Regions from separate parts of the Rothia sp. HMSC069D01 genome, predicted to be linked through region 1. Evidence: riboswitches for the same ligand, from Rfam matches in the RefSeq annotation. Region 1 holds a riboswitch; the other holds the start of a gene.

Evidence for each region. Region 1 has a riboswitch for thiamine pyrophosphate ahead of HMPREF2710_RS06540 (bifunctional hydroxymethylpyrimidine kinase/phosphomethylpyrimidine kinase). Riboswitches for the same ligand answer to the same signal wherever they lie in the genome.
Region 2: linked by a shared signal. The riboswitch ahead of HMPREF2710_RS07995 (ECF transporter S component) and the one ahead of HMPREF2710_RS06540 (bifunctional hydroxymethylpyrimidine kinase/phosphomethylpyrimidine kinase) in region 1 are both predicted to bind thiamine pyrophosphate.

The regions. Positions count from the first base shown of each region.
Region 1 covers NZ_KV800108.1:502,943-509,474, reverse strand. The annotation lists gene HMPREF2710_RS06545 (ABC transporter ATP-binding protein) at 1-1,460, shown strand, start outside; TPP riboswitch at 1,705-1,885, shown strand; gene HMPREF2710_RS06540 (bifunctional hydroxymethylpyrimidine kinase/phosphomethylpyrimidine kinase) at 1,877-3,619, shown strand; gene HMPREF2710_RS06535 (YoaK family protein) at 4,071-4,925, opposite strand; gene HMPREF2710_RS06530 (slipin family protein) at 5,040-5,813, opposite strand; gene HMPREF2710_RS06525 (transposase) at 6,101-6,532, opposite strand, start outside.
Region 2 covers NZ_KV800109.1:27,757-34,288, reverse strand. The annotation lists gene HMPREF2710_RS08005 (energy-coupling factor transporter transmembrane component T family protein) at 134-931, opposite strand; gene HMPREF2710_RS08000 (ABC transporter ATP-binding protein) at 928-2,550, opposite strand; gene HMPREF2710_RS07995 (ECF transporter S component) at 2,639-3,271, opposite strand; TPP riboswitch at 3,330-3,430, opposite strand; gene HMPREF2710_RS07990 (DUF4235 domain-containing protein) at 3,698-3,931, shown strand; gene HMPREF2710_RS07985 (MFS transporter) at 4,092-5,516, shown strand; gene HMPREF2710_RS07980 (septin family protein) at 5,712-6,532, opposite strand, start outside.

The sequences.
Region 1 (6,532 bases):
TCACCCGTGACGCCAACCAGGACACCCTCGACGGCACCCTCGACCTGGACGCACGCACCGTGGAAGAAGCCGGCAGCGGCGACCTGCTCACCCGCGTGACCGACGACCTCTCCTCGGCAGCAAAATCCGTCAGTGAGGACCTGCTCGGCGCGATTTACGTGCTGCTGTACTTCATTATCTCTACGCTCTCCCTGGCGTTTGTGAGCCCCGCAATGGGTCTGATTATGCTGCCCATGATTGCCGGTCTTGCCCTCATCATGTCGAAGATGCTACCGCTCATGGCGGCACGCAACCAGACCGCTCAGGAGCGCGTGAGCGACCTCAACAGCGTGCTGACCGAGAACATTCGCGGCACCTCCACAATCCGTGAGCTGGGCATTCATACCGCCCGTGAAGACGCCTTCGCCGGCGAGAACAAGCGCCAGTTCGCCGCGCAGCTGGGCATGGTGCGCATCCGCCAGCTGTACTTCACCGTGGACGCTATCAACGCCTGGATCCCCACGGTTCTGTGCATGCTCTGGGGTGCCGCCTGCGTGGCTCTCGGCTGGGCAAGCTGGGGCGCCGTAGCGACCGCCTCGGTCATGGTTTTCAGCCTGCGAACCCTCGCCGACATGCTGAACCACCACGTCAGCAGCCTGCGCATCATGCTCGTGAACATGGGCCGCGTGTTTGGTGTGGTCTCCCTGGCGAAGAAGCAGCGTGAGGAGCGCGCACAGCACCGGGCCGAGGCCTTCTCCAAGGTGTTGGATGAAGCCGTGAAGAACCCGGAGTACGCCATTGACTGCACCGACGTCTCCTACGGCTACTCCCCGGACGCCCTGGTGCTTGAAGGCATCAACCTGAAGATTCGCCGCGGTGAGGCGCTCGCCCTGGTGGGTCGTTCCGGTTCGGGTAAGACCACCCTGGCGCGTCTGATTGGTGGTTCGCTGACCGCCCTGGAGGGCACCATCACCGTGATGGGTCGCCCGGTTGGTCACGGCGACTTCCCGACCGATGCCGCCGCCGATGGCCGCCCCCGACTGCTGGTCTGCACCCAGGAGGCACATGTCTTCTTCGGCACCCTCGCCGATAACTTCACGGTGGTCGTGCCGGATGCAACCGTCGAGCAGATGGGCGAGGCGCTGGACGCTATCGGTGCCCGCTGGTGGCGCGACCTGCCGCAGGGCATGGATACTGTCGTGAGCGGCGCGGATTCGCCGCTGACTCGCGACCAGATTCAGCAGCTGGCGCTGGCACGTATTGTGCTTGCTGACCCGCACGCCGTGATTCTGGACGAGTCCACCACTCAGCTGGAGCTCGCGGACGCAACCGAGTCCCTGAGCGCCGTGCTGGCGAACCGTGCGGTGCTGATTATTTCGCACGATGCGCGTATCGCCTCGCTGGCTGACCGTGCGGTCCTGCTGCACGAGGGCAGGATCATTGCGGAGGGTTCACCGGCAGAGATTTTCGCCCTCACCTAAGCTCTGGCCTAGCCCGGTGGATATGCCCGGCGATATGTCCGGCTGATAGTGCCCGGTACCGTCTAAAGCGGTGCCGGGCATTGCCTTTTAACGGGCGAGTTCTGGGGGGGGGTGCTGAAGCCTGCGCTGGAAAACCTGAGCCGGAATGGTGGTGCAGTACCGCAATGCTCAAACGAAAATTTCGGAGAGATTCACTTGTCACCCGCAAAACTTTCAGCTACTGAGAATCGTTGTGATAACCTGGCAGAGCGATATGGGGTGCCTTGAGACGCCCGCGACCCGCTGACCCGCCCAACACCCGCCCAACGAAGGGCATACGGCACAGGGGGCGCACGAAACGGCGTAAGAAAACTCAAGGCTGAGAGAATCACCCATTGAACCTGCTCTAGTTCGAACTAGCGAAGGGATTATCGATAATGGCAGAGCAGCCTACCGCGCCCTCGTGCGCACCCACCACCCCCACCAACCCTGTACCCGGCGCGAGCGCCTCCGGAAACCCCCGGGCATCTCAGACAGCTCGCGTGCCGAGGGTCCTCTCGATTGCGGGAACCGACCCCTCCGGCGGTGCGGGCATTCAGGCGGACCTCAAATCCATTACCGCATCCGGCGGTTACGGCATGTGCGTGACCACCTCGCTGGTCGCTCAGAACACCTGTGGGGTTCGTGAAGTATTCACCCCGCCCCTGGAGTTTTTGACCGCTCAGCTTGCCGCCGTTTTTGATGACGTCACGGTGGATGCCGTGAAAATCGGCATGCTCGGCGACGCGGACACGATCCGTACCGTCCGCACCTGGCTGAGCGAGCACCCCGTGCCCGTGGTTGTGCTCGACCCGGTCATGATTGCCTCCAGCGGTGACCGCCTGCTACAGGCGGAAGCGGAGCAGGCGCTTCGCGACCTCGTGCCGCTCGTGAATGTGATCACCCCGAACATTCCGGAGCTCGCCGTGCTCTGTGAGAAGGAGCCCGCCCAGACTTTCGATGAGGCGCACGAGCAGGCGGCGAACCTTGCGGCGGCGACCGGAACCACCGTGATTGTGAAGGGCGGCCACCTGTGCGGTCAGGACGCCGGTAACACCGCGGTCTTCCCGGACGGCACCTGCGCGCACGTACACACCCCGCGCCTGGACAGCCGTAATACGCACGGCACCGGATGCTCCCTGTCCTCTTCGCTGGCAACCCGCCTGGGCGTGGAACTGCTCCAGCACACTGAAGCCGCAGAACACACCGCAGAGCAGAGCGTTCTGACCAGCGAAGACACCCACCGCGCCCTGCAGTGGAGCACCCGCTGGCTCCACGAATCCATTGCCGCAGGTGCCGGGCTGCAGGTCGGCTCCGGTGAGGGCCACGGTCCGGTGGACCACGCCGCCCGTGCCCGCCGCCTGGAGGCTGCCGCCTCCGCGTACCCGTGGCATCACCTGCTCGCCACCACCGACTCTGAGGGCAATACTCTGGACGGCACCAGCCCGGAGCGTCTGCTGCCGGTCAGCCCCGTGCCCGCCGGTGAAGCTGTCGTAAAGCCCGCCGGTCCCTGGACCGCCGCCCTCTGGGCAGCCGGTGGCGAAACCTGGCACCAGATCCTGGACCTGCCCTTCGTGCGTGCCCTCGGTGACGGCACCCTCGACGAGGACCTGTTCGCCTTCTACCTGGACCAGGACGCCCTCTACCTGCGTGATTATTCGCGTGCGCTCGCGACCCTCTCGGCGCGTGCTGACATCGCTGAGGCGCAGGTGCACTGGGCCGCCGGCGCGCACGAGGCGATTGCCGCCGAATCGCAGCTGCACGAGGGCTGGCTGGCGAACCGTGCGCGTCTGGGTGGGCCCTCACCGATTACGATGGGGTACACGAATTTCCTGCGTGCCACCGCTGCCGGTGATGATTACGTGGTCGGTGCCGCGGCGATCCTGCCCTGCTACTGGCTGTACGAAGAGGTGGGCGCTGTGCTCTCCTCACAGAATCATGCGGACCACCCGTACGCGGAGTGGCTGAGCATGTATGGTGGCGAAGAGTTCGCCGCGGAGGTGGCGCGTAGCCTCGCGGAGGTGGAGCGTGCGTTTGAGGCGGCTTCACCGGCTCAGCGTGTGCGTGCGGCGCGGGCGTACCTGTCGGCGTGCGTGTACGAGCATGAGTTCTTTGACCAGGCGCACCGAGCATTGCGTTAGAAGACTAGCTCTGCGCTAGCTGACGGGCGCTGCGCTAGATGACTAGCTCTGCGCTAGCTGGCGGGCATTGCGTGAGGGGGTGCACCGCAGCCAGCTCGCAGGTGCTTTAGGTGCCGGTTTTTAGGCTGAATACCGTCCCGGCATGGCGTGAGATAGGTGATTGATGCTTCACTCAAGCTACCGCTGGTTCGGGGGTTGTGCCGGTTATGCTTAAGGCGTCGGTGAAAACCGTTAGCGGTAGGATTCCGGCCCTCACCCAACTGGCTGATGTACCTGCCGCGCCCGCACCTCTACGGCGTGTAACCGACCAGTTTGGCCCGTCGCAACCACCTCATCCAACCCCCGCGGCGGGCCAAACGCCTTCCTTCTAGCTTTCGCGAAGAATGTTCGGCATAGAAATATCCCGTGCAGATACTCTCATCTGCACGGGATATTTCTATATGTCTCACCGTTACGAATCAGCCGCCGCTTCGTTCTCCGCATCTTCATTTTTCTCGGCCCGGAACCCCACCCAGAACGCTCCAGCTGCCAAACACCCGACAAACCACAGAGAGATACTACCTACCAGCTGATCTAGGAGAGCCATCGCAATCACACCGGCGACAAATCCCCCGACCACCAGGGAGTAATCTAAAGCCGTCATCAGAGCACGTCTGCGGGTGCGGCGTCCTTCGTCCTCAGACAGGGCGGGGGAGGTATCCGCTGACGGGTGACGACCCTCAACACGCTTCCCAGCAGCACGCTCCCTCCGGGTGCTGCAAGCATTAGCTATAGCACGGGTATAGAGGGCGCCGGCCGTGTACCAGGCGCTTAACATTTTGCGCCAATTTCCGCTGGTCATAAACAGGGAAAAGGGGTTCTCACCAATACGGGTGTCTGCAAGTGCATGAATGAGCAGGCCAATAGTGAACGCTAACGCCCCCACCTGAACCCCGTGCTCGCTCACCCGGTGAATCAGAGGAGTCACAAAACAGACGAGGAGGAAGGGCACCAGAGTAAAAATACGCCAGTGTTTCAGGTGTGCCCTCTGCCCCAAAAGATCGTGCAGAAGATGACCGCCCAGGTACCCCAGGCTAAAGAAAATCACTGAGAGCCAACGCAGGTGAATAGCGTGCTGCGAACTGTGACTCATATCAGCAATGAGAAGGATAAAATTACCGGTCTGCGTGGCAACCAAAGCTTTGTAATGAATATGAGAGAAAACATCTACCGCTCCACCCAGGGATGCTAAGAGAAGCGCCATAATCCGCCCGTAGCGGCGCGGAGTTGGAATCCTGGAAAGAAAAAGTGCAAAGCGGGCAGTCATCGTGGTCCTTGGTGGTGAAAAAAGATCTGGGCGTGCAAAAACCTCGAGCACCTATGGTACTCGAGGTTTTTGTGACAGGCACGTAGGTGCCTCAGAAGATGCAAGGTCTACAGTCTACTTGCTCTCGCCCTTGAGTGCACCCACGAGCGGACCAATCACGTCCATGGGCAGCGGGAAGACCACGGTCGAGTTCTGGTCGGCACCCAGCTCCAGCAGGGTCTGCAGGTAACGCAGCTGCAGGGAAGCGGGGGACTGGCTCAGAATGTCGGATGCTTCCTTCAGCTCGCTGGAGGCCTCCAGCTCACCGCGTGCCGAAATGATCTTTGCGCGGCGCTCACGCTCAGCCTCAGCCTCGCGAGCCATGGCGCGCTGCATCGCCTCGGGAATCTCAACGTCCTTAATTTCGACGAGCTCCACCTGAATACCCCACGGCTCGGTGCGCGAACCGATGATGGAACGCAGGTCCTCGTTCAGGTCCTCGCGGTGTGCGAGCAGGGTGTCCAAGTCAACGCGGCCGAGCAGGGAACGCAGGGTGGTCTGCGCGATCTGGCTGGTGGCAATCGGGTAGTTCTCAACCTCAAGCACCGCGTTCTTGGCGTTGGTCACGCGGAAGAGGACCACGGCGTTCACGCGGGCGGGAACGTTGTCCTTGGTGATGACTTCCTGCGGGGGAATGGTCAGGGTGATAACACGCATATCAACGCGCTGCAGGGAGTCAACGAGGGGGAAGACGACGTTCAGGCCGGGCTTCAGCTCCGAACGCAGGTGGCCGAAGCGGAAAGAGATGCCACGCTCGTATTCGGGGATGACGCGGAACATACGAATCAGAATAAAAAGAACAATGACGGCAACTGGGATGAGGATAGTTGCCAAAGTGACGGGATCCATGGTTTTCCTTCACAAATATTGGGAGAGGACGGTATGTGTGCCCACCTGCCCGCGCCTCGTACGGTGCAGGTAGTAGGGGGTGCCCGGTAACCGGGCTGCGTGTGGGGGAGTTTAGGGAGGGGAATTTTCCGTCCCGGCGTACATCGCGGCGGTCGGTGCTTTAGCGGCACCCCGCATGGAAAACTCAAAAGAGGAACAAAAGAGAATTCCACACGGGGTAGCCGCCGAAGCTAACAGACGGGACCAGCCAGCCGGTCAGCCGCCGGAACGGAAAAACTTGTGCAGCGCTACTTCTTCGCCATCTGCTCTGCCAGCTTTTCAGCAGCCTCAACCTCAGCCAGGTTCTGCTCCTGCAGGACCTCGTTCGTGGTCTTGTGCAGTCGCTTAACCGAGGTGCCGGTGCCGCTCCATGCGGGGCGGTCCGGGTCGAGGGCAGAGGTACGAACCGGCAGGGTTGCCTCCGCAATCATCTGCTTGCGGGTCTGCTCGGTACGGCGCTTACGCTCATTCGATACGCCACCCCACTTCGCCGCGAAACGGTCCATCTTCACGTTCACCGATTCGTCAGCGGTGGATGCGTGAATATGCTTCGGATCGTTCTCGAAGTTCGCGGGGGAACGCATGAGCTTCACAGCCAGCGGGTAGGTCAGCGACAGGCAGACCACCGCGGCGGCACCCTCCACCAGAAGCTCCAGCGGGGAGTGCCAGACGATGGCAGC
Region 2 (6,532 bases), on a different contig from region 1:
AAACGGTATCGCCCGTAGTGACATCAGGGTGCCCGAAGCGGAAGCGAGGGCGGGTTCCCTGTAGGAACGAGGGCGAATACCGTCTCCCAAGCGGAGCCACGAAAGCGGAACCGCAAGCTACTGCCGGAAAGAACTAGGCCCAGAGGAACTGGATCGTACCCGCCGCAATAGATGCACCGTACGCAACAGCGATAATGACGGCGGCAGCAATGCTCACATGCACATCACGCGGCGAATAGGACGGCACACGAGCCCAGGTGCGTTCGCCCGCGCCGAAGCCGCGCGCCTCCATGGTGATGGCCAGGCGGGAGCCGCGGCGGATGGCCTGCACGAGCAGGGCGAAGCTTTGTCCGCCGAAGGTTTGGGCTCGTCCGGCGAGGGATTGGCCCGCGCCGAGTCCGCGGGCGCGTCGTGCCTGGCCGAGGGCGTTCCATTCGGCGAAGAGGATGCCGACCAGGCGCAGGGCGGCGATGGTGGCGAGCACGAATCGTGCCGGCAGTTTGAAGGTTTGTGCGAGGGAGTCGCCGAGGTCGGTGGGGTCGGTGGTGAGGACGAATGCGAGGGTGGGTAGGACCATGGCGAGGGAGCGGATCATCATGGCTGCGCCGACGGCGGCGGAGTCGGTGGTGATGCTGTTGAAGCCGAGGTCGAGGATGGTGGTGCCGGTTTTGGCGCTGAGCATGGCGACGGACCAGCCGGTGGTGATGACGGCGATGAGGATGGGCCAGAAGCGGGTGAGGACGTTGACGGGTCGGAATCCGACGAGGATGAATCCGAGCAGTTCGAGGGCGAAGAGGATTCCGGAGGTGAGGGGGTCGCGCACGATGAGTGCGGCGATGATGAGGGTGAAGGAGACGATGAGTTTTACGCCGGCGTTGAGGTTGCTGAAGTAGCTGGTTCGGTCGATGGTGCCGAAGAAGTCGGTGTTCATGCGTTCTCCTTTCCGTTGGTTGCCTGGGGTTCGGAGGCTTCGAGCGCTTCGAGGGTGATGTGGTTGCCGCCGAGTGCGGCGGTGTAGTCTTCGTCGTGGGTGATGGAGATGACGGCGGTACCGCCTGCGAGGAGTTCGCGGATGAGGTCGACGAGTTCGGCCCAGGTGCGGGCATCCTGCCCGAAGGTGGGCTCATCGAGAATGAGTATTCTCGGTGCGGTGGCGAGCGCGGAGGCGACCGAGAGTCGTCGTTTTTCGCCGCCGGAGAGGGTGAAGGGGTTGGCGTCGAGTAGGTGGGTGAGGCGTAGGCGGGTTGCGAGTTCGTTGGTGCGGGCGGTGAGGTCGTCTTCGTTGAGGGGTTCGCGGGTGAGTGCGGCGAGTCGGCGGGGGCCGAGTTCGAGTTCTTCGCGTACGGTACCGCGGATGAATTGGTATTCGGGTTCTTGGAAGACGTAGCCGATGCGGCTGAGCATTTGGGCTGGGGTCCAGGTGGGCACGTCCCAGTGTGCGGGCTCGCCACCGTGGTTACCGTCGTAATTACGCAGCGCGTCGGTGGCGGTGAGGGTGCCGTCGGGTGCGGTGAGGAGCCCTGCGAGGGTGAGGGCTAGGGTTGATTTGCCGGCGCCGTTGGGCCCGAGCACGCTGAGGTGTTCGCCGGCGTGCAGGGTGAGGTTGATGCCGCTGCGCAGTATGGGCAGGTCGGTGGGTGCGGGTGCGGGGGTGTCGCCGAGGCGTTTGATGGTGCGTCGGCGTGCACGTCGTTGTTTGGGGGTGGGTTGTGCGCGGGTGATGCTGAGGTTTTCGGCGCGAAGTAGCGCCTCGCCGTACTTGCTATCGCTGTTGCTCTGCGGCGCACGCGGCACGTAGTTGGGCACCCACACGCCCGCGTCGATGAGTTCTTGGCGGGCTTCGGTGAGCACGGTGTCGGGTGCGCCGTCGTGGGTGATGGTGCCGCCTTCGCCGAGTACGATAATGCGGTCCATGTGCGGCGCCCAGATGCTCACGCGATGTTCTACGACGAGCAGGGTCGCGCCGGTCGCCTCCGCAGCGGTGAGGATGCTGTCGCGTACTTCCTGCACGCCGGAGGGGTCGAGGTTGGCGGTGGGTTCGTCGAGGATCATGGCGCCGGGGTGCATCGAGAGGATGCCCGCCAGGCCGAGGCGCTGTTTCTGTCCGCCGGACAGTGCGCTGCTGGGGTGGTCGAGGGCAAGGTGGTTGAGCCCTACTGCGGTGAGGGCTTCGGTGACGCGGCCCCAGATTTCTTCGCGGGGTACGCGCAGGTTTTCGGGGCCGAAGGCTACGTCGTTGCCGACGGTTGCCATGACGATGGAGGATTCGGGGTCCTGCTGCATCATGCCCGCGGTGCCACGTGCTTCGGCGGGTGCTTGCCCGTTGATGGTGATGGTGCCGCCGGCGGATTCGCCGTCGTCATCGTGGAGCACACCGGCGATGGCGTGCAGGAGCGTCGATTTGCCGGCGCCGGAGGTGCCCAGTAGCAGGACTTTTTCACCGGGGTTGATGGTGAGGTTGAGTCCGCTGATGACGGGTTCTGGGCGTCCGGGGTGGTGCCAGCTGAAGTTGTTGAGCTCGATGCGCGCCCCGCGCGGTGTTGCTTCCATGATGGTTCCTTAGCCTTTTGTGTGGCTGCTGTAGTGTGCCGAGTGGTGACTCGTGGTGAGTGACTAGCCGGTGGATAGTTGCTGGTGGTTAGCGGCGGGTCTTGCCGGATGCCAGCGAGGAGAGCACACCGGTCTTGGCGAGGTTCTGCACGAGAATCCATGCGAGGAAGCCTGCGATCACTGCGCCGGAGATGACGGCGCACGCTACGTAGATGATTGCCTTGACCGGTTCCATGTCGGGGTAGTAGATGAAGATTTCGTTAACACCCATGAACAGGCCGCTGAGCGCACCGGCGAAGACTGCTACGAATGCGTCCCAGCGACGGTAGCGGAAGATTGCGAAGGCGATTTCAGCGCCAACGCCCTGGAAGAAGCCGGCAATCAGGATTTCACCACTCCACGCGCCGCCGGTGAAGAGCACGGAGATGAATGCTGCGACGATTTCACCGAAGAGTGCCGCACCGGGCTTGCGGATGAGCAGGCCGCTGAGGGTGCCGCCAAGCAGCCATGCGCCGGCGACGATGGGGCGGAATTCGGGTGCTGCTACGAGTGCAGTTTTGGCGGCGGGGCCGACTGCGATGTCCCAGATCCAGAAGATGACGGCGCAGGCTACTGCGATAACTGCGGCGATAACGATTTCGTTGACTCGCCAGCGCAGGTTCGGCTTCTTCGATTCTGCCTGGCTAGATGCCTGGGAGGCGGGGGTTGCGTTCTGTGACATTGGTGATCCTTCCGTCGTTGGAAGGGGAATGTCCTCGCCCTCTGATTGGACGAGGGCATTGAGAAGAAATTCGACTCCCTACGCCGGTACTAACCGGATCAGGTTCGAGGGTCTGCTTAGCACTCTCAGCGCCTCGGTGGCGCTCCCCTGTCGTTGTGGGCTTCCTTGTCCGTACCGTTGTGGTGCAGGTGGAAGCCCAGGTTCGATTGTAGGCGTGTCTGGCTGTTCGTGCCAATTTGCCGCTTTTTGTTTTCTTCTTCTGCCCACATTACAGAATTGCACGGTGTACAATTTTGGGACGGAGCGGCTCCAAGGCGGCACGAACGCCTTAAACCCTATACGCTAGGGAGTGGCGCTCTTTTCTCACCCAACCCCGAAGGGGTTCACGGGCAGGACGCCGCATCGTATACAGCTAAGGAGATACACATGAACCCCGTCGCTAAGCTTGCCATTGCGGGTATCAACATGGGCGCTACTGCCCTGGTTGGTAAGGGTCTGGGCGCAGCCTGGACCAAGGCTACCGGCAACCAGCCTCCCGCCATTTCCCACGACTCTGAAGACACCCTGCGTCAGGTCATCCTCTGGACCGTTCTGACCTCCGTCGTGGGTGCTGTGGTGAGCTTCGGTATTGCTCGCCTGCAGCGTCGTTTCTTCAACTAAGACTTTGCGCCTTCCGCGCGAAAGTTCATGAACTAGGCGGTACGTATCTCCACTCGGTACGTACCGCCTGGTGTTCCATCTTCAGCACGCCCGCCCCACTTCAGCCGGTTTCACGCCGCCGCTACGCTGAAGCGCCACCTCGGCATCCGAAAGCACAACTATGACTATTTCTTCTCCCCGCCGTAAGACGAAGGCTCCGCGTAGGGTCGTTGACCACGCGAACAGCCGCCGTTCGGTCGCGTCCTGGGTCATGTGGGATGTTGGTTCGTCGAGCTTCGACTCGATTATGATGACCTTCATCTTCACCGTGTACCTGACCAGTAGCTATTTCGGCACTCCCGAAGAGACCTCCTCGGCGCTGTCTCTGGGTCTGACCATTGCAGGGTTCCTCATTGCGATTCTGGCGCCGGTGACCGGTCAGCGTAACGACAAGTCTGGCCGCGGCATCTTCTGGCTCGGTGTGAACACCATGCTGCTAGTCGGCTCGATGGCGGCGTGCTTCTTCGTGGGCCCCACCCCGCAGTACTTGTGGCTGGGTGTCGCCCTGATTTCTGCGGCGAGCGTGTTCAGCGAGTTCGCGTACGTGAACTATAACGCCGTGCTGCCGCGCATCTCCCACCCGGAGAATATCGGTAAGATTTCGGGCGCCGGATGGGCTGCAGGCTACATTGGCGGCATCCTGGCGCTGGCTGTGGTGCTGTGGGGTTTTGTGCTTACCCCCGAAGTGCTCGGCCTGACCACCGATAACGCCCTGAATATCCGTGCGGTCGCATTGTTCGCTGCCGCCTGGTGTTTGATCTTCTGCGTGCCGCTGCTGGTGCGTATGCGCACCCGCGAGCGCTTCCTGCCGGAGGTGCTGCCCACCCGCGAGCTGCGTTTCCTGGAGCTCGGTATGGAGCGTCTCTCCCCGGCTCGTCAGGGCGGCCTGCTCGCCTCCTACAAGGCGCTGTGGCGCACCATTAAGCGGCTGAAGATGACGTCCCCGCAGACCCTGTGGTTCCTGATTGCTTCGGCGGTGTTTCGTGATGGTCTGTCCGGTATTTTTACGTTCGGCGGTATTCTCGCGGCGGGCACGTTCGGTTTCAGCACTTCCGAGGTGATCCTGTTCGGTATTGCCGGTAGCGCTGTCGCGGCGGTTGGCGCGATCCTGGGTGGTTACCTGGATGACTACCTGGGCCCGAAGACGATCATTGTTATCTCGCTGGTCGGCATTATCTTGGCGGCTACCCCGTTGCTGTTCTTCCCCGAACCGGGCGTGTTCTGGGTATGCGCCCTGCTGCTGTGCCTGTTCGTGGGCCCGGCGCAGTCGGCGTCCCGCACCTTCCTGGCGCGTCTGGCGGATCCCGGCACTGAGGGTGAGCTGTTCGGCCTGTACTCGACCACCGGTCGTGCCACCAGCTTCCTGGCGCCGATGCTGTTCGGCCTGTGTGTGAGCATCATGGGCGCGCAGATTTGGGGTGTGCTCGGTATTCTGATTGTTGTGGTGGCGGGTCTGCTCCTGCTGCTGCCGGTGAAGGCACCCGGCCCGTTGCGTGTGCGTGCGGCTCGCCGCGAGCAGAAGCGCCGCGACAAGGCTGCCCAGTAAGGCAACCCAGTAAAGCATGCGGGGCTAAGCGTCCTGCAAACCGCCCTTGCGAACCCCCGCGCAAACCCGTAAACGCAAAGGGAGGGGCGGGTAGAAGAATGATCTTCTACCCGCCCCTCCTTTGTGCTTAAGCAGTGCTTATCAAGCGGAGCTCAGTAAGCCGCGCCAGAGAGCTATACCAGAGAACCGCAGTGGCTAGTCCTCCACCACGTCATCCTCATCGTCAGAGACAGCATCCTCGGAGGAATCCAGCGCAATCTGCTGCTCCTCCTCATCAAGAACCTCATCGCTGGTCAGCTGAGCCCAGGTCGCGTCATCAATCAGCGGATCATCAATCACACGAACCCACAGCATCGAACCAGCCGCCAGAGCGCTCAGGTTCTCGTCATACGCCTCCGCAGGCAGACCCTCAAAGATCTCAGCCAGACGCGCAAACAGGTCATCGTACGAAATGTCGCCCTCAGCCTGCAGCCAGCACTCAGCCGCAAAATCAGACAGCTCATTCAGCTCAGTGTCACACAGCAGCAAGAACGGGCCGTCCTCACCCACACGCACACCCGAAGTACCCGGCATACGAGAAACCGCAATCGTACCGTTCAAGAACACACCCGGCAGGTGATCCTCAACCGTGTACTTCTCCAGGCTCTCAACCTCATCAGCATTCGGCAGCTCACCGCCATTCAGCAGATCCTGAACCAGCGGCAAAGTATCCTCAACCTCCGAGTACACCAGGCGCCACACGCCGCCGCAACGCTCCACCAGCTTAGCCAGCGACACAACACCCTCAGGGTGACGCGCCAGACCCGAGCTCTGCTCACTCAAGAACACCAGAGCCTCATGCAGTGGAACACGCTCAAAATACGGCTCAGAAGCCGACTCATCACGAGAAATGAACACAATACGCGACAGCTCATAGCTGAGGTCATCACGATCAACCACGTTCAAACCCAGATCCACCGGGTTCTGCTGATCCTTCGGCGCATTCGGGTCAACAATCACAGACAGCGGCTTCGGAT